DNA from 2 places in the Paraburkholderia sp. SIMBA_027 genome. Region 2 is predicted to be linked to the other one. Evidence: riboswitches for the same ligand, from Rfam matches in the RefSeq annotation. Region 2 holds a riboswitch; the other holds the start of a gene.

Region 1 (11,969 bases), on a different contig from region 2:
TACTGAGGAAGCCGAATGAAGCCCGCAATGAAACTCGACTCGATGCCGATCACGCTCACGCAGTGCGCGAAAACGTTTCGCGGCACGCGCGTGCTGGAGCCGCTCGACCTGAGCATCGGCGCGGGCGAGACGCTCGTGCTGCTCGGCCCGTCGGGTTGCGGCAAGACCACGACGCTGCGTCTGATCGCCGGCCTCGAGACGCCCGACGCGGGCGGCCGCGTGGCGTTCGGCGACGACGACGTCACGGCCCTGCCCATCGAGCGCCGCAAGGTCGGCATGGTGTTCCAGAATTACGCGCTGTTTCCGAACCTCAACGTGCGCGGCAATATCGGCTACGGTCTGAAGATTCAGCGCGTGAGCGGCGCGGACGCGCGCGAACGCGTCGACGCACTGCTCGCGATGATGCGTCTCGAAGCGCACGCCGACAAACCCGTTTCGCAGCTTTCCGGCGGCCAGCGCCAGCGTGTCGCGCTGGCGCGTGCGCTCGCGCCGCGCCCGCGCGTGCTGCTGCTCGACGAACCGCTGACCGCGCTCGACGCGCGTCTGCGCGACACGCTGCGCGGCGAAATGAACACGCTGCTGCGCGAGCTGAGCGTGACGACCGTCTACGTCACGCACGACCAGGCCGAAGCGATGGAACTCGGCGACCGCATCGTCGTGATGAGCCATGGCCGCATCGAGCAGATCGGCACGCCGCGCGACATCTATTACCGACCCGCGAGCCGCGCGGTGGCGCAGTTCATCGGCACGCTCAATCGCCTCGCGGGCGAGTGGCGCGACGGCATGCTCTGCACCACGGGCGGCGCGGTCCGCGCGCCGGGCAACAGCCGCAGCGGCGCGAACGAACTCTTTTTCCGCCCCGAAGACGCCACGCTCGCCGATCCCGCCGCCGCCGCGCTGCGCGGCACGATCGAGCAAGCGACGTTTCTCGGCGAACGCACGCGCCTGACGATCGGCGGCGCCGCGCCCGATGCGCTGTTCATCGACGTGGCGGGCCGCATCGAACTCGCGCGCGGCACGCCCGTGGGCATCGCCATCGCACCGGAAGCGCTGATTGCGCTCGCGTAACTTCGCGTAACTTTTACAATCGAGGTCAACATGCTGCTCGCCCAGATCAGCGATCTGCACATCAAGCCGCCGGGCGCGCTCGCGTACCGGCGCGTCGATACCGCCGCGCAATTCGCGCGCACGATTGCGCGGCTCAACGCGCTCGCGCCGCGTCCCGACGCGGTGCTCATCACCGGCGATCTGGTCGATTGCGGCAGCGCCGACGAGTATCGGCATCTGAAAACGCTGCTCGACACGCTGGCGATTCCCTACTGGCTGCTGATCGGCAATCACGACGGACGCGAGGGCTTGCGCGAGGTGTTCGGCGAACGCGCCGAACTGCAGGCGCGCGCGCCCGGTGATTTCGTGCAATACGTCGTCGATCTCGGTGCGCTGCGCGTGATCGCGCTCGATTCGATGCAGCCGGGCCGCAGCGGCGGCACGCTCTGCGAGGCGCGGCTGGGCTGGCTCGCGCAGCAACTCGACGCGGCGCGCGGGCATCCGGTGATCGTCGCGCTCCATCATCCGCCGTTCGATTGCGGCATCGCGCATATGGATGCGATCCGTCTCGACGAGCCCGCCGCGCGCGCGCTCGAAGCGCTGATCGCGCAGCATCCGAACGTGGAGCGCGTGCTCTGCGGCCATGTGCACCGGCCGATGTTCGTGCGCTTCGGCGGCACCATCGCCAGCGCGGTGCCCGCGCCCGCGCATCAGGTCACGCTCGATCTCGCGGCCGATGCACCCTCCTCGTTCACGCTCGAACCGCCCGCCTTCGCGCTGCACCGCTACGACGCCGCGCGCGGCATCGTCACGCATCACGCTTATGTGGAGGCCTCGGACGGCCCGTATCCGTTTCACGAACCGTCGGGCGAATTGATCGCCTGAGCGGTGTCTGACCATCGTCAGGCTCGCGCGCGACGGCATCCGCAGCGACGGAGCGGCGCCAGCAGAAACCCCCGCGCTCCGGTATGATCGGCACGCCCGGCCCCGCGCCGGGCTGCCCTTTACGTATCGGGCCGTTCCGCCGCGAACGGCCGACCCAGCGCCCATGCCCACATCCGAATCCGCTACCGCCGGCGACAGCCGGTCGTTGCGCGGCCTCCTGCTTTTGCTCGCGACCATCGCGGGCATTTCGGTCGCGAACATCTATTACAACCAGCCGCTGCTCGACGACTTCCGCCAGGCCTTCCCGGGCGGCGCGGCATGGATCGGCGCGGTGCCCGCCGCGACGCAGCTCGGCTACGCCGCCGGCATGCTGCTGCTCGCGCCGCTCGGCGACCGCTTCGACCGCCGCCGCATCATCCTGATGCAGACCGCGCTGCTCTGCTGCGCGCTGCTCGTCGCCACGACCGCGCCCACGCTGCCCGTGCTGATTGGCGCGAGCCTCGCCATGGGCGTGCTCTCGACCATCGCGCAGCAAGCCGTGCCGTTCGCCGCCGAACTCGCGCCGCCCGAAGGGCGTGGCCACGCCGTCGGCACCGTCATGAGCGGCTTGCTGATCGGCATTCTGCTTGCGCGGACCGCCGCCGGTTTCGTCGGTCAGTATTTCGGCTGGCGCTCGGTGTTCGGCGCGTCGATCGTGGTGCTGCTCTGCCTCGCCGTGGTCATCATCAAAAAACTGCCGAAAAGCCGGCCGACGTCGACGCTGAGCTACGGCAAGCTGCTCGGCTCGATGTGGCATCTGGCGGTGGAATTGCGCGGACTGCGCGAAGCGTCGGCGACGGGCGCCTGCCTGTTCGCCGCGTTCAGCCTGTTCTGGCCCGTGCTCACGCTGCTGCTCGCGGGCGAGCCGTTCCATCTCGGGCCGCAGGTCGCGGGGCTGTTCGGCATCGTCGGCGCGGCGGGCGCGCTGGCCGCGCCGTGGGCCGGACGCTCGGCGGACAAACGCGGACCGCGCGCGGTCATCACGATGTCGATCGCGCTGATGGCGCTCGCGTTCGTGATCTTCGCGTTCTCGGGCAAAAGCCTGATCGGTCTGGTGATCGGCGTCGTGGTGCTCGACGTCGGCGTGCAGGCCGCGCAGATTTCGAATCAGTCGCGCATCTACGCACTGCGGCCCGAAGCGCGCAGCCGCGTGAACACCGTGTTCATGGTCTGCTATTTCATCGGCGGCGCGACCGGCTCGGCCGTGGGCGCCGCGACGTGGCATGCGTTCGGCTGGGTCGGCGTCTGCGTGGCGGGACTCGGCTTCACGGCGCTGGCCGCGTGGGTGCATTTCGCCACGCGCCCGCGCGTGAACGCGAGCGCGCAGACTTCCTGACCGTCACGGCAAATCCCGCCGTCGACACGCCTATTTGCCCGAATCGAGCAAATCGGTCATGTCGTCGGCATGCTCTTCCTCGACGGCGAGAATCTCCTCGAAAATGCGCCGCGTGGTGGTGTCGCTGTCGCCGAGGTAATGAATGATCGCGCGATAACTCTCGATCGCAATGCGCTCGGCGATCAGATTTTCGCGAATCATGTCGTGCAGGTCCTTGCCCTCCTTGTACTCGGAATGCGAATGCTCGACGAGGTGCGCGGGCGAAAAATCCGGCTCGCCGCCAAGCTGCACGATGCGCGCGGCGAGCATGTCCGCGTGCTGTTCTTCCTCGGTCGCGTGCTCGAGAAACTCGGCCGCCACCGATTCCGATTCGATCCCCTTCGCCATGAAGTAGTGCCGCTTGTAGCGCAGCACGCAAACAAGCTCGGTGGCGAGCGAATCGTTGAGCAGCTTGAGCACGGTTTCGCGGTCCGCGCCGTAGCCCGGCGTGACCGGGCCTTGCTCCAGATTGCGTCGCGCATCTTCGCGCACGCGTTTCAGATCGATCTCAAACGAAGCGTGTGACTTCGACATCTGACTCTCCTTCGAACGGTTGGCAGGCTGACTTGGGTTCGCGCGCGGTCGCGGACGGCGACTACCGGCCGCTAGCCGCGCAGCACGCCGAGCAGCAGCGTGACGACGAACACGACGAGGAAGACGTAAAACAGGATCTTGGCGATTTCCGCCGCGCCCGCCGCAATGCCGGTGAAGCCGAACACGGCGGCAATGAGCGCGATCACGAAAAAGACGATGGCGTAATGAAGCATGGCGTCGTTCTCCCGTTTTTCCCCCTGGATGCGGCTGATGTGGCAATTCGCTATGCGCAAGCAGCGGTCCCGAGCACGCGGACAATCTGGCGGAAAAATCGCGAATAGCCCTTGAAACAAGGGCTCGAAGCAGAATCGGGAGGGAGAGAAACGGCGTCAGGCACGCCGCGTGCTGGAGGAGGATTCCCTTAATCGTGGAGGAATCCCTCATGAAACGCCTGATTGCCTTGCTTCTCGTTGCCGCGTCGGCTGCGGCACTGGCCGCCTGCAACACCGTGGCGGGCGCTGGCCAGGATATTTCTTCAGGTGGTCACGCCATTTCGAACACCGCCGAGCAGGCGAAGTAAGCGGCGGGCCTCGGTGAAAAACGGCTGCGCTGTGCGCGCCGTTTTTCATCGTTTTGCGGCGAATCGAAGAAGAAAATCCAGTACCTGGCAAACACCTGGCAATCACCTGGCCATCCGGACAATCTGCGTGAATCGCAGATCGAATCAGTTTGTCCGGCGCCTGTCGTCGAAGAAAAACGAGAGTCCGACGCTGCCGAGAATCAGCACCGTCGCGACGATCGTCCCCGTGGTGATCGGCTCGCCCAGCATCACCGCGCCCAGCGCCACCGCCACCACCGGATTCACGTACATGCAGCTGCTCGCCACGAGCGGACTTGTCTGGCGAATCAGATAGCCATACGCGACATACGCGGCCATCGTGCCGATCAGCATCAGATAAACGAAGGCGACGAACGGCAGGAAGTGCAGCGTGCCCATGCGCTCGCCGGTGATCCACGCGACCATCGTCGAGATCGCACCGCCGAGGCCGATCTGCAAGGCCGTGGCGATGAAGAGATCGGACGGCAATTCGAGCCGTCCCGCCAGATGCGCGCCCACTGCCCAGAACAGCGCGCCGCCGAGAATCGCGAGCGACCCGCCCGCCGTGCCGCTCGCGCCGCCGCCGTGACTCAGAATGGCGATGCCGACGAGACCGAGCGCGACCGCCGCCCATTCGCCTTTCGCGACACGCCGGCCCGCAGCCGCTGCGATCAGCGTGGCGAACAAGGGAACGGTCGCGACCATCACGGCCGCCGTGCCGGTGCCGACCGTGCGCATGCCGTACGCGAGCATGCCGCTCGACAGCCCGACCAGCAGCGTGCCGACGACACCCGCGTTACGCACCTGCGCGAGCGTGGGCATGACGGGGCGTCGCCGCATCGCGAATACGAACAGACCGATGCCCGCCAGCAGGTTGCGCAGGCCCGAGAGCAAGAGCGGCGGAAACGAGCCGAGCGCGACGTGCACACCGAGATAGGTCGAGCCCCAGACGAAGTAGACGACCGCAAGCGACAGCGCGACGCGACCGCTGCGCGTCTGCGGCAGGCGCAGGGCGCGCGCACTGCGCCAGCACCAGGCGCCCGCCCGTATCAACGCTTGAAGGAGACCGAGAAGGAGCCCTTGTGCGAGCGACAAAGCAGTCTGGCCGGAAGGCAAACGGGGCAGCATCGTCAATGCTCCGTGGCGGCGCTGGAAGGGGAACGGACGAAGCACGGGCATCCCGCCGGACGTGGGACGGGACGAGCAAAGCGCGACGGCATGATGGAGGCGGAGAGCGGAGCGAAAGTGCGAGAGAGCGTGCCGATGAGGGCGAAGCTGAACGCGCCCGAAACACGATTGAAAGCTCGGACGGGCGCCACGCATTATGCAACAACGTGCTTCATTGCGGACGCCGCGCAGCGCCTTTATGCGTGGGGGCGCTGCGTGCGCGCAACGGTGTCCCGATCCGGGCGAAACGCAGCGTCGATCCGGCCGCCCTCGCCCCCGATTTTCGAGACCGTGCTAGGATGACACATCCTTTCGATTTACTTTCAGACGATTTTTCGTCCACTTTTTTGCTTCGTCGATACTGATGCGCCAATCGCCCCCGATCCTCGCCGTTTGCCCGCCGCCGCGCCCGTTGCGCGGCGCGGTCGTGCGCGCACGGGCGGCCCGCGCACCAGCACGCGCATTCGCTCGACGACGCCCGCGCCAACCCGGCCAGTCCACCGGCTACCACGCCCCGCAAGCCGCCGCCCGGCGCCCGCGCTGAACCACCCTCCGCTTCCGGAGCCGTTCGGCCAGGCTCCGGGCCGACGATCCCTCACCTCATCCCTTTCACTTTTCCGGATTGCCGGGAGAACCGCCATGTCCAAGAAAATCCGTTACCTGACCGAACTCGATCTCGCCCGCCTCGAAAAATGCGCCGCCGAACCTGGCGCCGCCCCGGCGCGCCAGGCCATGCTCGACGAGCTGCTCGAGCGCGCCGAGATCGTCGATGCGCACAAGGTCGCCTCGAACGTCGTCACCATGAATTCGCAGGTCACGCTCGTGAGCGAGCGCTCGGGCGAACCGGTGACTTTCACGGTCGTTTATCCGGCGGGCGCGAATGTCGAAGCCGGACGCCTGAACGTGTTCTCGCCGGCGGGCCTTGCGCTGCTCGGCGCGAAGCGCGGCGACACCGTGCGCTTCACGCCGCCGAGCGGCGCCGTCGAAACGCTCAAGATCGATCGCATCCTGTTTCAGCCCGAAGCCGCCGACGATTTTTCGCTCTAATCGCTCTAATAACGCGCAGCTTTCACCCGAAGCACGCGCGGCTTTGCGCCGTGGCTTCGCGGTTCTTCCACCACTTTTCCTCCCTCCCCAACAACGCGAAATCCGCGCGCATCGCTATATGAGCGCGCGCGCGAAACGCGCCGCGCCTGCCACATCGCGCGCGAATTCGCGCTTGCCAGATCGTCGCAGCGCGGTGTATCGTTTGGCCTGCTTACGCGGGGGTCCTGCGTCATGCGCCGCTTCGAACCATTCATACGAATGCTCAAGCTGCGTATTTCGCGGGTGAGAAATACCCTTTGAACCTGATCTGGATAATGCCAGCGCAGGGAAGCGTCCGGACTTCGCAGCACCATCGCCTTGCTTCATCCATCAAAGCGAAGTCCGTCCACGTTCCGTTTCGTCTCCTGCTAAGCCGTTGTTCCCCCACTGCTTCATGGAGAGAGAGACGCATGAACGCGAATCCCAAATTCATTTCCGCCAACGCGCACGTCGACGAAGCCGCGATCGCGCCGCTGCCCAATTCCCGCAAGATCTACGTCACCGGCTCGCAGCCCGACATCCGCGTGCCGATGCGCGAGATCACGCAAGCCGACACGCCCACGGGCTTCGGCGGCGAGAAGAATCCGCCGGTCTACGTCTACGACACCTCGGGTCCGTACACCGATCCCGAAGCGAAGATCGACATTCGCGCGGGTCTGCCTGCGCTGCGCCAGTCGTGGATCGAAAAGCGCGGCGACACCGAAGCGCTGCCTGGCCTCTCCTCCGACTACGGCCGCGAGCGCGCCGCCGATCCGGCCACGGCCGAACTGCGTTTCCCGGGCCTGCACCGCACGCCGCGCCGCGCCCAGGCCGGCAAGAACGTCACGCAGATGCACTACGCGCGTCAGGGCATCATCACGCCCGAAATGGAGTACATCGCGATCCGCGAAAACCAGCGTCGCGCCGAGTACCTCGAGAGCCTCAAGTCGAGCGGCCCGAACGGCGCAAAGCTCGCGGCAATGATGGGCCGCCAGCATCCGGGCCAGGCGTTCGGCGCAGCGGCGTTCGGCGCCGACGCGCTCAAGGAAATCACGCCTGAATTCGTGCGCGACGAGATCGCACGCGGCCGCGCGATCATCCCCGCGAACATCAACCACCCGGAAAGCGAACCGATGATCATCGGCCGCAACTTCCTCGTGAAGATCAACGCGAACATCGGCAACTCGGCGGTCACGTCGTCGATCGGCGAGGAAGTCGACAAGATGACGTGGGCGATCCGCTGGGGCGGCGACACGGTCATGGATCTGTCGACCGGCAAGCACATTCATGAAACGCGCGAGTGGATCATCCGCAATTCGCCGGTGCCGATCGGCACGGTGCCGATCTATCAGGCGCTCGAAAAGGTCAACGGCAAGGCCGAAGACCTCACGTGGGAAATGTTCCGCGACACGCTGATCGAGCAGGCCGAACAAGGCGTCGACTACTTCACGATTCACGCGGGCGTGCGTCTGCAATACGTGCCGCTCACGGCCAACCGCATGACGGGCATCGTCTCGCGCGGCGGTTCGATCATGGCCAAGTGGTGCCTCGCGCACCATAAGGAATCCTTCATTTACGAGCATTTCGAAGAGATCTGCGAAATCATGAAGGCCTACGACGTGAGCTTCTCGCTCGGCGACGGCCTGCGTCCCGGCTCGATCTACGACGCCAACGACGAAGCGCAGCTCGGCGAACTGAAGACGCTCGGCGAACTCACGCAGATCGCGTGGAAGCACGACGTGCAGGTGATGATCGAAGGCCCCGGCCACGTGCCGATGCAGCTCATCAAGGAGAACATGGATCTCCAGCTCGACTGGTGCAAGGAAGCGCCGTTCTACACGCTCGGGCCGCTGACCACCGACATCGCGCCGGGCTACGATCACATCACTTCGGGCATCGGCGCGGCGATGATCGGCTGGTTCGGCACGGCGATGCTCTGCTACGTCACGCCGAAGGAACACCTCGGCCTGCCGAACAAGGACGACGTGAAGGAAGGCATCATCACGTACAAGCTCGCGGCGCACGCGGCCGATCTCGCGAAGGGTCATCCGGGCGCGCAGGTGCGCGACAACGCGCTCTCGAAGGCGCGTTTCGAGTTCCGCTGGGAAGACCAGTTCAACCTCGGCCTCGATCCGGACAAGGCGCGTGAATTCCACGACGAAACGCTGCCGAAGGACTCGGCCAAGGTCGCGCACTTCTGCTCGATGTGCGGCCCGCACTTCTGCTCGATGAAGATCACGCAGGACGTGCGCGACTTCGCGGCGAAGCAAGGCATGAGCGACGACGAAGCCCTGAAAAAAGGCATGGAAGTGAAGGCCGTCGAGTTCGTCAAGCAAGGCGCGGAGATTTATCAGCGCCAGTAAGCGAAGCGGTTTTTCGCTGCGCCGCACGATGAAAATCGTCACGACGATCGTCGTGCGGCGCGCCGATACATTTTTTAACGACTCCGACAACTCGCTGACAAGCGCACACACCCTGATACGCGGCGTGTGGCTAGGATGGGTGTACTGGAGGTGCGAATCGGGCCTGCGATAGGCGGCGAGATCCGCATCGCATATCCGATTTCAAGGAGTCGACAATGAACGCGCTCGTCCGTCCCCGCATCCTACTCACGGCCGCCACGCTGGTCGCCGTGCTCGGCAGTCTCACTGCTTGTGACAACATGTCCCGACGCGATCGCGACACCGCCATCGGCGCGGGTGTCGGCGGCGCTGCGGGCGCCGTGATCGGCGGCAGCGCGCTGTCGACGGTGGGCGGCGCGGCGGTGGGCGGCATCATCGGCAATCAGGTCGGCAAGTAACCAGCGGTCTGCGCGAAGCATAACGACAACGTCGACAACCCCGACAGGCAGATCGCCGGCCAGCCCGGTTTCAGAGAGGATGCGCGGCGCATGGTTCCTTGGGACATGCGCCGCGCCTGTTTTTGAGCCGCGCCATTGCGTCGATGCCCTTGCCCGAAATATGCCGTTACGCGTGGGCAATACGCCGCGACGGCAACGCGAGTAAGCTCGATCGACTACGCCGCGATCCGCGCCGCGCCTCGGAGCCCGTCATGCAATACCCGTTTGCGTTTGTATCGATGCTGTCTTCGTCTGTGTCGGCTTGCCGCGCTTCCACGCCCGCGCGATACGTGAAGCGCGCCGCTTCGGCAGGCGCGGCCGTCACGCTGCTCGCGCTCTCGGGCTGCTACTACTACGCGCCATACGGCTACGCGCCCTACTCGTCCTACTCGCCGTACTACGCCGGCGCGGTGCCCGCCGCCGGCACGCAGCAGGAAACGTCGGCTTATCCAACGCAGCAATCGGCACAATCGACCTGGACCGCGGCGCCCAACCCCGCGCCCGCCGCGATTCCCGACGCGCAGTATCCCGGTTCGCTCACGGCCACGCCGCCGGTCGTCGTCGCCGCGCCCGTGTGGCCGGTCTGGCCTGCGTACTATCCGGCTTATCCGGCCTGGCCCGCCTACTATTCGTATCCCGCATGGGGCTGGGGCGCGCCGTCGATCTCGTTCGGCTTCGGCTACTGGGGCGGCGGCGGACACTGGCATCGCTGATCGCGCGGCATCGCATCCGCACTCGAACCGCTGCCCCTCCCGCGCGCCCGGCCCGCACACGACCGTACTTTCCCTCCTTGACGCTCCGCGCCCATTTTCTATCCTGCTTAGGGGCACCGGGGATTGAAGCACTGCCTTAACTACATCGCCCTCCTTCTCGACGACGCACGCCGCCGCGCGCCGTCCGCCCCGCCGACGCCACGCCCGGCACGCCTTGCGCCCACGCATCGATGCGCCGATACGAACCAGCACAAAGGAGACGTCATGTTTCATCAGCTGTTGACACCCATCGGCAACTCGCTGCTCTTGTCGTTCATCGTGGCGGTGTTGCCGATCGCCGTGGTGCTCGTCCTGCTCGGCTGGGCGCGCCGCCCCGCGTGGCAGGCTTCGCTCGCGGGCCTCGTCGTCGGGCTGATCGTGGCCATCGCGGGCTGGCAGTTCCCGGTCAATCTGGCGGTGAGCGCGGTGCTCAACGGCGTGGTGTTCGCGCTGTGGCCGGTCATGTGGATCGTGGTCACGGCCATCCTGCTCTACAACATCGCGCTGCGTTCGGGGCGCTTCGCGGCGTTCCGCATGTGGCTGCTCGACAATCTGCCGAACGACCGGCGCATCGTGCTCGTCGTGGTGGGGTTCTCGTTCGGCGCGCTGTTCGAAGGCATTTCGGGCTTCGGCACGCCGATCGCGATCACGAGTTCGCTGCTCATCATGCTCGGCTTCCCGACGCTCGAAGCGCTCACTTTCACGCTGATCTTCAACACCGCGCCGGTGGCGTTCGGCGCGCTCGGCGTGCCGATCACCGTGCTCGGCGCGGTCACGCATCTGCCCGCCGACGTGCTCGGCCAGATGGTCGGCCGCCAGTTGCCGTTCTTCGCCCTGCTGCTGCCGTTCTACGTGATCGCGATCTACGCGGGCGTGGGCGGCATGCTGCGCATCTGGCCGGTGCTGCTGGTCTCGGGCGGCAGTTTCGCGATCACGCAGTTCGTCACCGCGAACTTCATCAACTACAGCCTGACCGACGTGCTGTCGTCGCTCGTTTCGCTGATCCTGACCATCGTGTTTCTGCGCGTCTGGAAACCCGCGCCCGATCCCGCCTTCGAGATCAAGGTCGACCGCGCGAAGGAAGTGCGCGGCGCCGTCTCGGGCGCGCAAGGCTGGTATCCGTGGATCATCGTGGCCGTCGTGGTGATTCTCTGGACCGTGGCGAAGGTGTTCGCGATCGGCGACGTGAAAGTGCCGTGGCCGGGTCTCGACAAGGCCGTCTTCATCACGCTCTACAAGACGCCGTACGGCGCGATCTGGGACTTCCAGCCGCTCGCCACGGGCACCGCGATCCTCGTGGCGGCGATCATCACGGCCTTCGTCGTGCGGCTTAAACCCGCCGACTTCGGCGGCGCGATCGTCGACACGTGGGTGCAGACGCGCATCGCCATTCTCACGGTGGCGACCATCGTCGGGCTCGCGTTTCTGATGAACTACTCGGGCCTCACCTACACGCTCGGGCTCGGCGTGGCGTCGGTGGGCGCGTTCTTCCCGCTGGTGTCCGCGTTCCTCGGCTGGGTCGCCGTGTTCCTCTCGGGCAGCGACACCTCGGGCAACGCGCTGTTCGGCAACCTGCAGGTGGTGGCCGCGCAGCAGCTCAACCTCAATCCCGTGCTGATGGCGGCGACCAACTCGTCGGGCGGCGTGATGGGCAAGATGATCTCGCCG
Region 2 (11,969 bases):
GGGCGGAAGATCAGCGGCGAAGTGGGTTTGAGGAGGTATTTGAGGAGCTTGGCCGGCATGCCCGGCGCGGCCCACGGCGTGACGTAGCCAGGCGCGATGACGCCCGCGTTGCCGAAGCTCGTGCCGAGCGCGACGCCCGGCTCGCGCTCGATGACCGTGACGTCGCAGCCTCGTTCGCTCAGATAGTACGCAGTAGCGACGCCGATCACACCGGCGCCGAGGACGATCGTTTTCATGCCGGTCGTAGTGAGAGGGACGGAAGGTATTGCAGCATGTTCGGGCTCATCGTGCAGCGGAGTCCGCAGGCGGCCGGGCTTGCTTCTGAGCCTGCTGATCGGCAATGTCTGACGCGCCATGATCGGCCAGCACTTTGCCCTTCGTTTCCGGCAGACACAGCGCCGAGACGATCACGAGCAGATAGCCCGCGCCCGCCACCGTACCGATCGCTTTCACGAGCGTCGTGGTCTGCGCGAGCGTGCCGACGAGGATCGGAAAGAACGAGCCGAGACCGCGTCCGAGGTTGTAGCAGAAGCCCTGTCCCGAGCCGCGGATCGCGTTCGGGTAAAGCTCGGAAAGATAGGCGCCGACGCCCGCGAAAATGCCCTGCACGACGATGCCGAGCGGAAAGCCGAGCGCGAGCATCGCGGCATCGGTGATCGGCAGCATCGTGTAGGCCATGCCGAGCGCGAACGAACCGATCGCGAACAGGATGAACGACGCGCGCCGGCCGATCTTGTCGCACAGAATCGCGCCGACGATATAGCCCGTGAACGAGCCGACGATCAGCACGATCAGATAGCCGCTCGTGTTGAATACGGACAGATGGCGCACCGTCTTCAGATAGGTGGGCAGCCAGGTGGTGATCGCGTAGTAGCCGCCGAGCATGCCGGTGCACAGCGCGCTGCCGAGCAGCGTGGTCGCCAGATGCGCGGGCGCGAAGATCTGCAGGAAGTGGCCTTGCACGTCGCCGGCCTCGCGCGCGCGGCGCGTCTGCAGGAACACCTCGGGGTCGCTCACGTTGCGGCGCACGTAGAGAATCCACAGCGCGGGCAGGATGCCGATCCAGAAGCACGCGCGCCACGCGTATTCCTCGGGCAGCAGCGCGAAGAAGGCCCAGTAGAGAATCGCCGCCGCGCCCCAGCCGAACGACCAGCTGCTCTGCACGGTGCCCACGGCCTTGGCGCGATGCTGCGGCGAGCGGATCGTCTCGGCCATCATGATCGTGACGACCGACCATTCGCCGCCGAAGCCGACGCCTTGCAGCGTGCGCGTCGCGAGCAGTTGCCAGAACGAGTGCGTGAAACCGGAGAGACAGGTGAAGAGCGCGAACGTGGCGATGGTCCATTGCAGCACGCGCACGCGGCCGTAGCGATCGGCGAGGATGCCCGCGAGCCAGCCGCCGATCGCCGACGAGATCAGCGAGCTGGTGGCGATCATGCCCGCCTCGCTTTTCGTCATGCCCCACGTGGCGATGAGCGTCGGGATCAGGAACGAGTAGATCATGAAGTCGAACGCATCGACGGCGTAGCCGCCGAAGCCCGCGTAGAGCGTGCGGCGCTCGCGTGCGTTCAGTTCCTTGAACCATTGAAATGCTGCCATCGCGCGTCGTCCCCAGGATTGTTGTGCGCGCCACGACCGGCGTGGCGACGGGTGGCGAAAGCGGCGTCCGGTGGCGCGGGCCGCTGGCGATGCGTCGAGGCGCGCGCTGCTGGCGGGCCGCCGATGCTCGAACGGCGCTATTTTACGGTGCGACAGGCTGTCGCGGCCAGGGAAGCCCTCAGGATGCGGGGCATTGTGTGCGCTTTCGCTCGCGATTTTGCGCGATGGTGCACGCGTGTTCGCTTCACGTGCGATTTGCGTGGGCGATGTTTGCGCTGCGTGCGCGGTTTGTGGGTGGCGTGCGGCGTGGCGCGGGTATGCGCGAGTGTCGCGCAGGTGTCGTGCGTGGCGTTTGATTCGCCGGCGAGCGAACCAATGCGTGATGCGCGCGGGAGAATCAGCCCAGCGTCAGTCCGCCGTCGATGTGGATGGTCTGGCCGGTGATGTGACGCGCGGCGTCGGAAAGCAGGAAGGCGATCAGTTCGGCGATATCGGCGGGATCGGCCACGCGGCCCAGCGGCGTGACTTCGGCGGCGCGCGCCCAAGCGGGCGCGTTCTCCGGCGTGGGACCGGCGTCCTTGCGCGTGTAGCCGGGCGCGACGCAATTCACGCTCACGCCGTGCGGTGCGAGTTCGGCGGCGGCGGTTTTTGCGAGCGATTCGAGCGCGGCCTTCGCGGCGGCCGTGGCCGCGAACGGCGCGTCGGCGCGATAGCGATGCGCGACGAACGAACTCACCGCCACCACGCGTCCGCGCGCCGAGCGTATCAGCGCGGGTTGCGCCCTGCGAACGAGCGACGCGAACGCGGCGGGCATCGCGGCGAACGCGGCGCCGAGCACATCGGTGTCGAGTGCGGCCAGCGTCTGGCGCTGCGCGTGGCCCGCGTTGGCGACGAGCTGATCGAGCGCGCCGAAGCGTTCGAGCGTGGCGTCGATCAGATGCGCGGCGGGTTCATTGGCGAGATCGGCGCAAGCCGTCGCGCAGACCGCGCCGCGCGCTTCGCACGTTTGCGCGACATCGGCGAGACGGGTGCGCGAGGCCGCGTCGGCGCCGCGTGCGTGCAGCATCGGCGCCACCCCTGGCGCGGCGAGCCTGCGCGCGAGCGCCGCGCCGATGCCGGAGCCCGCGCCCGTGATCAGGACGACGCGTTCGCCGGACGCCGCGCGGCTTTCGGCGCTCACGCCGCCACGCGCTCTTCAGGCGAGCGAGCGATTTCGAGCGTGTCGTGGTGATACGCCTCGAGCGATTCGCGATGCGCCACGCTCACGATCGCCGCCTTCGGCAGACGCTCCATGAAGAGCTTGTAGAGACGGCTTTCGTTGTCCGGATCGAGCGCGCTGGTCGCTTCGTCGAGGAACAGATAGTCGGGCTTGTGCAGCAGCACGCGCGCACCCGCGAGACGCTGCTGTTCGCCCGGCGAGAGCACGCGCGTCCAGTGCGCCGATTCGTCCAGGCGATCGACGTAGCCTTCGAGACGGCAGGCGCGCAGGGCTTCGCGGCAGTCTTCGTCGCTGTAGTCGTCGGCGGGCGAGGGGTAGGTGAGCGCGGCCTTGAGCGTGCCGATCGGCAGATAGCTCTGCTGCGGGATGAACATCATGCGCGCATCCACGGGCGCGTCGATCGAGCCTTCGCCGAACGGCCAGAGGCCCGCGAGCGCGCGCATCAGCGTGCTCTTGCCCGCGCCCGACGGGCCGCGCACGAGCCAGCGCGAGCCCGGCTTGATGGCGATGTCACGCACTTCCGAAAGCGGCTGGCCGTTGGGCAGCGCGAGCTTGAGGTGCTCGGTGCTCAGTTGCTCCGCGTCGACGTAATGCAGATTGATGCCGCCATGCTCGGTGGCCGGCGAGACGCTTTCCTTCAGACGCGGCGAGTGAACCACGCGCACGAATTCGCGCAGACGGTTCACGGTGGCGCGCCACTCGACGAGGCTCGCGTAACTGTTGATGAACCACGAGAAGCAGTCGCTCACGGTGCCGAAGGCCTGCGAGATCTGCATCAGCACGCCGAACGTGAAGGCGCCCGCAAAGTAGCGCGGCGCGGCCACGACGAGCGGGAAGATGATGGCGATCTGGCCGTAGAAGCTCAGCACGAAGGTGAGGCGCTTCGTGTACTTCATCACGCGCCACCAGTTTTCGCGGATGTGCTCGAAGAGGCCCTGCGCATTGCTGCGCTCGGTTTGCATGCCGTCGTAGAGCGCGATCTGCTCGGCGTTTTCACGCAGGCGGATCAGGCCGAAGCGGAAGTCCGCTTCCACCTTTTGTTGCTGATAGTTGATCGACACGAGCGGGTGGCCGACCTTCTGGATCACGAGCGACCCGAACACGGCGTAGAGCGCGGCGGCCCAGACCATGTAGCCCGGAATCGTGATGGGCGTGCCGCCCAGCGAGAAGGTGAGCGCGCCCGCGATGGTCCACAGGATCGTGATGAACGAGATCAGCGTGACGACCGTCGAGAGCAGGTCGAGCGTCAGCGAGAGCGTGCTGGTGGCGAACGATTGCAGGTCGTCGCTGATACGCTGGTCGGGGTTGTCGGCGAGACGGTCGCGCTCGATGCGGTAGAACGCGCCCTGCCGAAGCCAGTCGTTCAGATAGTGCGTGGTGAGCCACTGGCGCCAGCGGAAGCCGAGCATCTGGCGAAGATACCGCCCGTACACCGCCAGGATGATGAAGCCGAACGCAAGCGCCGTGAAGATCATCAGCAGATGCGGGAACTGTTTGACGTCCTTGGTTTGCAGGGCGTTGTAGAAGTCCGCGTTCCAGCCGTTCAGACGCACGTTGATCCACACAACGGCGAGATTCATCGCGATGATCGCGACGAGCAGGCCCCATGCGATCCAGCGTTCCTCGGACACCCAGTAGGGCTTGATGAGGCTCCAGGCCGTGATCTTGTGATGCTCGTTCTGATCCGGCGTGGCGCGGGGAGTGTGGTTGGTCATGAGCGTCCTGATGTTGTGCCCTGATGGTGTTGCCGTGTATGTCCGGTATGCCGCCTTGCGCCGTCCTTGGCCGCGTCTTTCGCGAACGCGGCGCGAGTCGCGTACGGCACGCGGTGGACGGACTTGCTAGCGATTCTGTCGCGAGCCGCTTAAGTGAGTCTTAATGCCACGTTGGGCCACGCTCGGCCACGTTGGGCCACGCGCGCCCCATTCTCTCACCGCCCGAAAGCGGCCGGGCGGCATACGGGGTTCGGGGCATTGTGCCAGAGCGCCGCTTGCGCCCCCCATTTTTAGGGGCCGCCGCGGCCCGCGCGTGGAGACGAAAAGGCCGCCGGGCGCACTGAGCGGCACAGCCCGGAAAGCAGCGGAAAGCGCGTGAAGAAAACACAGAAAAACCCGCACAAAACCCCACGAAAACGCCCGCAATGCAGCATCGGCAGCCTATAAACCGGCCTGCCGGGCGGTTTGCGGCGCGCGCGCCTTTTGTGGTCTAATGACTGCTGACGAAACAGGGGTGCTTCACCGGTATGCCTGCATGCCGCCGTGAGGCTGAGAGAGACCCTTCGCACCCGATCCGGGTAATACCGGCGCGGGAAGTTTCCGGAAAGTCTTGCTGGCGCCGCTTTTTCGAGTCCGTTCCTCCGGTTCGGGCGTGGCGTCCAGATTCCCGCCGGGCAACGCGTGCAGTGCAGTTAGTTTTCGCGCGCATCGTTTGCACGGCCGGCTTTGCCAGCCGGTTTCGTCCTTGGGTACGCATGCTTGTTGCCGTACGGAAAGGATCCGATGACCGCACCTTCTTCACCTCAATCAGTTCGCTCCCCGATTCTGGAAGCCTCGCCGGATGCTTCGGCGCCCTCTGTCGTGCCCGATTTCGCCGTGCTCGGCGGCGGCCTGTGCGGACGCCTCGTCGCGTGGCGACTCGCGGGCGCCGGGCATCGCGTGGCGCTTTACGAGCGCGGCGGTCCCGAGGGCGGTGAAGCCGCGGCCTGGGTCGCGGCGGCCATGCTCGCGCCGCTCGCGGAAGCCGCCGTCGCCGAACTGCTGATCACCGAACTGGGCGTCGAATCGCTCGACACCTGGCCGCGCATTCTCGCCGAGCTGCCCGAACCCGTCTTCTTCCAGCGCAACGGCACGCTCGTGGTCTGGCATCACGCCGATCGCACCGAAGCACCGCTGTTCGAACGCCGCGTGCGCGCCAACGCGCCGCGCGCGCTCGCCGACGCGCATTTCACGACGCTCCAGGGCGCTCAGCTCGACGCCGCCGAACCGGCGCTCGCCGGGCGTTTCGCGCGCGGCTGGCTGCTCGACGGCGAAGGTCAGCTCGACAACCGCCAGGCGCTGGCCGCGCTCGCCGCGGGCCTCGCGCAGCGCGGCGTGCAAACGCACTGGAACACCACGGTCGACGACGCGAATCCGCCGCCCGCGCGCGTGACGATCGATTGCCGCGGACTCGGCGCGAAACCCGCGCTGCCCGCGCTGCGCGGCATCCGCGGCGAAGTCGCGCGCGTGCACGCGCCGGGCATCGGGCTCACGCGTCCGGTGCGCCTGCTGCATCCGCGTTATCCGCTCTATATCGCGCCGAAGCAGAACGATGTCTACGTGATTGGCGCGACCGAAATCGAAGGCGAGGACCGCTCGCCGGTGAGCGTGCGCTCGGCGCTCGAACTGCTGAGCGCGGCGTTCGCCGTGCATCCGGCGTTCGGCGAGGCGCGCATTCTCGAACTCAATTCGCAGTGCCGCCCGACCTTGCCCGACCATCGCCCCGCGTTCTTCTGGGACGGCGACAACACGTTGCGCGTGAACGGCCTGTATCGCCACGGTTTCATGATCGCGCCCGCCGTCGCCGACGAAGCGGTGCGAGTGGCCGAAGCCTTGCTGGCCGGACGCATGCAGAACGCCGACGGATTCGAGGCGCTGCGCGCCGAATCGCGCTGGCCGGCGATGCTGCACGACCGCCGCGCCGAAGCCGCGCCGCGTGCGCACGAACCGGCCTGAGCGCGTCGCTATCCGCGAACAGGAACACGATGGACACGACGGCGCGCCGCTTGCGCCGCATGAAACACACGTAGTCAGACGAATCGTTATGGACATTCAGATCAATCAGAAGCCGCTCACGCTCCCCGAGGGCGCGACCGTCGCCGACGCGCTGGTCGCGTTCGGCGCGCGTCCGCCGTTCGCCGTCGCCGTGAATGGCGATTTCGTGGCGCGCGCCCAGCACGGCGCGCGCGCATTGTCGGCGGGCGACCGCCTCGACGTCGTGAGCCCGGTGGCCGGCGGCTGATACGGCCGCTAGCCGATCCGCGCGCCCACGCCACCCGACCAGGATTTCCGCCATGACCACGCTTCAACCGACCGCCGACGCGCTCACGCTCTACGGCGAAACTTTCCAGAGCCGCGTGCTGCTTGGCACGTCGCGCTATCCGTCGCTGCAATCGCTGTCCGATTCGATGGCGGCCGCGCGGCCCGGCATGATCACCGTCGCGTTGCGCCGCCAGATGAACGAGGGCGGCGCCGAAGCCGGTTTCTTCGATCTGCTCAAGCGCCACGGCGTGCCGCTGCTGCCGAACACGGCGGGCTGCCTCACCGTCAACGAAGCCGTCACCACGGCCCACATGGCGCGCGAGGTGTTTGACACCGACTGGATCAAGCTCGAACTGATCGGCGACGACTACACGCTCCAGCCCGATCCGGTCGGCCTGATCGAAGCCGCCGCGCGGCTCGTGAAGGACGGCTTCAAGGTGCTGCCGTACTGCACCGAGGACCTCGTGATCGGCCGTCGTCTGCTCGACGCGGGTTGCGAGGCGCTGATGCCGTGGGGCGCGCCGATCGGCACCGGCAAGGGCGTGATCAATCCGTACGGTTTGCGTGTGCTGCGCGAGCGGCTGCCCGACGTGCCGCTGATCGTCGATGCGGGCCTCGGTCTGCCGTCGCACGCGGCGCAGGTGATGGAGTGGGGTTTCGACGGCGTGCTGCTGAACACGGCGGTCGCGCAGGCGACGCACCCCGACGCGATGGCGCGCGCGTTCGCGCTGGGCGTGGAGGCGGGGCGCAGCGCGTTTCTCGCCGGACCGATGGCCGAGCGCGAAGCCGCTGTGGCGAGCACGCCGGTCGTCGGCATGCCGTTCTGGCACCAGGATGGAGGCAAGTAATGAGTGAAACGTTGCATTTTCAGGGCCGTGAATTGTTCTGGCCACCCGCCGACGCGCTGACCGCCACGGCGGAACGCATCCGCGCGCGACTGGGCGACTGGGCGGCGACGCAGGCGCCGTGGCGCATCTGCCTGACGCCGCCCGACGCGCCCAACGGCGGCGATCTGATCGTCGTGACCGACGCTGCGCCGCATCTCGCGAACATCGCGCGCTGGATGACGCAAGGCGCGGGTGTGATCGAAGCTGCCGGCGACGATCCGCGCGAGGCGCGCGTCACGCTGCATCTGGGCGGCGAGCGCTACGCGCTCGAAGGCGCGCTGGCCGAGGACTGGATCCCGGCGCTGGCGGCGTTCCTCGACTGCGGTTTCGATCCGCACGACGCGCTCGTGCTCGCACTCGCCTGGCGCGACGGCGACGAACAGCAAACCGACGCCTGGCCGGTCGACATCGCGCGCTTCCCGCGCGTGCTCGGTCTTCCCGACGCGCCCGCGCAGCCCTTCGCGCCTTGCCCGGCGCGGCTCGGCCTGTATCCCGTGCTGCCGAGCGCCGACTGGGTCGAGCGCGTGCTCGACTACGGCGCGACGACCGTGCAGCTGCGCAGCAAGCAGCCTGAATCGCCGGAACTTACGCGTGAAATCGAGCGCTGCGTCGCGGCGGGCCGCAAGCACGACGCGCAATTGTTCATCAACGATCACTGGCAGGCCGCCCTGGCGGCGGGCGCTTACGGCATCCATCTGGGCCAGGAAGATCTGCGCGAAGCCGATTTGAACGCGATCGCGGCGTCGGGCACGCGCCTCGGTCTGTCGACGCACGGCTATTTCGAGATGCTGACGGCGCTGCACTTCCGCCCAAGCTATATCGCGTGCGGCGCGGTGTTCGCCACCACCACCAAGCAGATGCCGACCGCGCCGCAAGGTCTCAAGCGTCTCGCACGCTACGTGCAGCTGCTCGACGGCGTGGTGCCGATGGTCGCGATCGGCGGCATCGACGCCGCCGCCTTGCCCGCCGTCCTCGCCACCGGCGCGCCGTGCGCCGCCGTCGTGCGCGCCGTCACGGAAGCCGCCGATCCGGCTGCCGCCGTTGCTGCGCTGCGCAACGCGTTTACGCAATAATGGTCCGCCTCGTCGCCGGTCGCGCCCCTGTTGCGTGACCGGCGCGAGGAGCGAGCAGCGGGGCCTTTCACGGCCTTTCCGACTGCATCAAGCGGCATGGGCGCATCACGGCAGCAATTCCACGATGGCCCTATAATCCCGCCTTCGTGTAAATGGACTGTCAGCCACGTGCCCTCAACCTCTGAGACCCTTCTGGAGCTGCGCGACGTCGACTTCGGTTACGGCGATCGGCTCGTCCTGTCCGGACTGAACATGCGCTTCGGGCGCGGTCAGGTCATTGCGGTCATGGGCGGCTCCGGCGGCGGCAAAACCACGGTGCTGCGCCTGATCGGCGGCCTGGTGCGCGCGCAGCGCGGCCAGGTGCTGTTTCACGGCCAGGACGTCGGCGCGCAAACGCGCGAAGGCCTCTACGCGCTGCGCCGCAAGATGGGCATGCTGTTCCAGTTCGGCGCGCTGTTCACCGACATGTCGGTGTTCGACAACGTCGCGTTCGCCCTGCGCGAGCACACCGACCTGCCCGAAGAACTGGTCCGCGACCTCGTGCTCATGAAGCTCAACGCCGTGGGCCTGCGCGGCGCGCGCGACCTCGCGCCGTCGGAAATCTCGGGCGGCATGGCGCGCCGCGTCGCGCTCGCGCGCGCAATCGCGCTCGACCCCGAACTCATGATGTACGACGAGCCCTTTGCAGGACTCGACCCCATTTCTCTCGGCATTACCGCGAACCTGATCCGCACGCTCAACGACGCGCTCGGCGCGACGTCGATCCTCGTCACGCACGACGTGCCCGAGTCGTTCGCGATTGCCGACTACGTGTATTTCCTCGCGAACGGCAAGGTGCAGGCGCAGGGCACGCCCGACGAACTGCGCGCCTCGACCGATCCGATCGTGCGCCAGTTCATCGACGGCGCGCCGGACGGCCCGTTCCGTTTCCACTACCCGACGAACGTGCCGCTCGGCGCGGACTTCGGCATTGGCGGAGGCCGCTCATGACCGGCGCCATCAGTTCAGTCGGCCGCGCAGTGCTCGACGCCATCGCGCGCGCGGGCCATGCCACGCGGTTTTTCGTGCGCCTCGTGCTGGAATTTTTCCCGCTGCTGCGCCGTCCGCGTCTTGTCACGAAGCAGATCCACTTCGTCGGTAATTATTCGCTGCTGATCATCGCGGTCTCGGGCCTGTTCGTCGGCTTCGTGCTCGGTCTCCAAGGCTATTACACGCTCAACCGCTACGGTTCGGAGCAGGCGCTCGGTCTGCTGGTCGCGCTGTCGCTCGTGCGCGAGCTGGGTCCGGTGGTCACGGCGCTGCTGTTCGCGGGTCGCGCGGGCACTTCGCTCACGGCCGAAATCGGCCTGATGAAGGCGGGCGAGCAGCTCACGGCGATGGAAATGATGGCGGTGGACCCGGTGCGCATCGTGGTGGCGCCGCGCATGTGGGCGGGCGTGATCGCCATGCCCATTCTGGCGGCCATTTTCAGCGCGGTCGGCGTGCTGGGCGGTTATGTGGTGGGCGTGCTGCTGATCGGCGTCGATTCGGGCGCGTTCTGGTCGCAGATGCAAGGCGGCGTCGATGTCTGGGCCGACGTCGGCAACGGCGTGATCAAGAGCATCGTGTTCGGTTTCGCCGTCACGTTCACCGCGCTGTATCAGGGTTACGAGGCGAAGCCCACGCCCGAAGGCGTGTCGCGCGCGACCACCAAGACGGTGGTGTACGCGTCGCTCGCGGTGCTCGGCCTCGACTTCCTGCTCACCGCACTGATGTTCAGCTAAATAAAGCCAGGCGCTCCGGCGTCTCGCGTTTCGACCGGGTCGAACGCGAACGGCGGGGCGACGCGGCAGGCGCAACGGGCTTTCGGGCCGCGCGCCGCCGCAACGGATTCTCATTGGGATGACGATGAAAAAGACTGCTCTCGACTTCTGGGTCGGCCTGTTCGTGGTGCTGGGCTTCATTGCCCTGCTGTTTCTCGCGCTGAAGGCCGGGAACATGAGCTCGCTGTCGTTCCAGGCGACTTACCCCGTGAAGCTCAAGTTCGACAATATCGGCGGCCTCAAGCCGCGCGCGCCCGTGAAGAGCGCGGGCGTGACCGTGGGTCGCGTGGCGTCGATCGGCTTCGACTCGAACACGTACCAGGCGCTGGTCACGATCAATCTCGACCAGCAGTATCAGTTTCCGAAGGATTCGTCCGCGAAGATCCTGACCTCGGGTCTGCTCGGCGAGCAGTACATCGGTCTGGAGCCGGGCGGTGACACGGAAATGCTCAAGGCCGGCGATACCATCTCGATGACGCAGTCGGCCATCGTGCTCGAAAACCTGATCGGCCAGTTCCTCTACAGCAAGGCTGCCGACTCGGGCGCGTCGAAATCGGGTAACAGTGGAAGTGGGGCCGCAAATGGTCCGGCAGGCGGGGATAGCGCCGCGCCGGTCCAGGCACCCGCGCCGGCAGCAGCCGGTTCGGGCGCGGCGGCGCAATAAGGAGAAAAACGATGATGACCACACGCATGCGCGCCGTTTCGATCGGCGTCGCGGCGCTCGCCCTCACGGCGTGCTCGACGGTGCAGACGCCGTCGAAGGACGATCCGTGGGAAGGCTTCAACCGCACCGTCTACACCTTCAACGACAAGGTCGACCAGTACGCGCTCAAGCCGGTCGCGAAGGGTTACGTGAAGATCACGCCGCAGCCGGTGCGTGACAGCGTGACGAACTTCTTCGCGAATATCGGCGACGTCTACAACGCGGCCAACAACCTGCTGCAGTTGAAGATCACCGACGGCGTCGAAGACATCATGCGGATCGTGATCAACACGGTCTTCGGTGTCGGCGGCCTGTTCGACGTGGCGACGCTCGCCAAGCTGCCCAAGCACAATCAGGACTTCGGCCTGACGCTCGGCCACTACGGCGTGCCCGCCGGTCCTTACCTCGTGTTGCCGCTGTTCGGGCCGAGCACGGTGCGTGACGGCGTGGGCCTCGTCGGCAACTACTTCATCAACCCGCTCACCTATGTCGATCCGGCGGCGCTCTCGTGGGGCCTCTACGGCCTGAACGTGGTGAGCACGCGCGCGAATCTGCTGGGCGCGAGCGACCTGCTGGAAGGCGCGGCGATCGACAAGTACTCGTTCGTGCGCAACACCTACCTGCAGCGCCGCCGCTATCTGCTGTCGGACGGCCACGCGTCGTCGGATGG

What was found. A riboswitch is a leader RNA that binds a small molecule or an ion and turns the genes downstream of it on or off. The one in region 2 is predicted to bind thiamine pyrophosphate.
Region 1: linked by a shared signal. The riboswitch ahead of thiC (phosphomethylpyrimidine synthase ThiC) and the one ahead of SB764_RS31430 (FAD-dependent oxidoreductase) in region 2 are both predicted to bind thiamine pyrophosphate.

Annotation. Positions count from the first base shown of each region.
Region 1 is NZ_JAWRWY010000016.1:41,721-53,689, reverse strand. It holds gene SB764_RS27875 (ABC transporter permease) at 1-19, shown strand, start outside; gene SB764_RS27870 (ABC transporter ATP-binding protein) at 28-1,068, shown strand; gene SB764_RS27865 (phosphodiesterase) at 1,099-1,932, shown strand; gene SB764_RS27860 (MFS transporter) at 2,096-3,307, shown strand; gene SB764_RS27855 (bacterioferritin) at 3,338-3,880, opposite strand; gene SB764_RS27850 (DUF1328 family protein) at 3,952-4,113, opposite strand; gene SB764_RS27845 (entericidin A/B family lipoprotein) at 4,323-4,460, shown strand; gene SB764_RS27840 (EamA family transporter) at 4,605-5,606, opposite strand; gene SB764_RS27835 (GreA/GreB family elongation factor) at 6,285-6,692, shown strand; TPP riboswitch at 6,900-7,039, shown strand; gene thiC (phosphomethylpyrimidine synthase ThiC) at 7,142-9,073, shown strand; gene SB764_RS27825 (glycine zipper 2TM domain-containing protein) at 9,289-9,510, shown strand; gene SB764_RS27820 (hypothetical protein) at 9,762-10,262, shown strand; gene SB764_RS27815 (L-lactate permease) at 10,527-11,969, shown strand, end outside.
Region 2 is NZ_JAWRWY010000020.1:71,904-83,872, reverse strand. It holds gene SB764_RS31450 (D-amino acid dehydrogenase) at 1-236, opposite strand, end outside; gene SB764_RS31445 (MFS transporter) at 283-1,599, opposite strand; gene SB764_RS31440 (SDR family NAD(P)-dependent oxidoreductase) at 1,997-2,779, opposite strand; gene SB764_RS31435 (ABC transporter ATP-binding protein/permease) at 2,776-4,533, opposite strand; TPP riboswitch at 5,034-5,146, shown strand; gene SB764_RS31430 (FAD-dependent oxidoreductase) at 5,395-6,528, shown strand; gene thiS (sulfur carrier protein ThiS) at 6,617-6,814, shown strand; gene SB764_RS31420 (thiazole synthase) at 6,867-7,682, shown strand; gene thiE (thiamine phosphate synthase) at 7,682-8,794, shown strand; gene SB764_RS31410 (ABC transporter ATP-binding protein) at 8,963-9,784, shown strand; gene mlaE (lipid asymmetry maintenance ABC transporter permease subunit MlaE) at 9,781-10,557, shown strand; gene mlaD (outer membrane lipid asymmetry maintenance protein MlaD) at 10,682-11,260, shown strand; gene SB764_RS31395 (VacJ family lipoprotein) at 11,272-11,969, shown strand, end outside.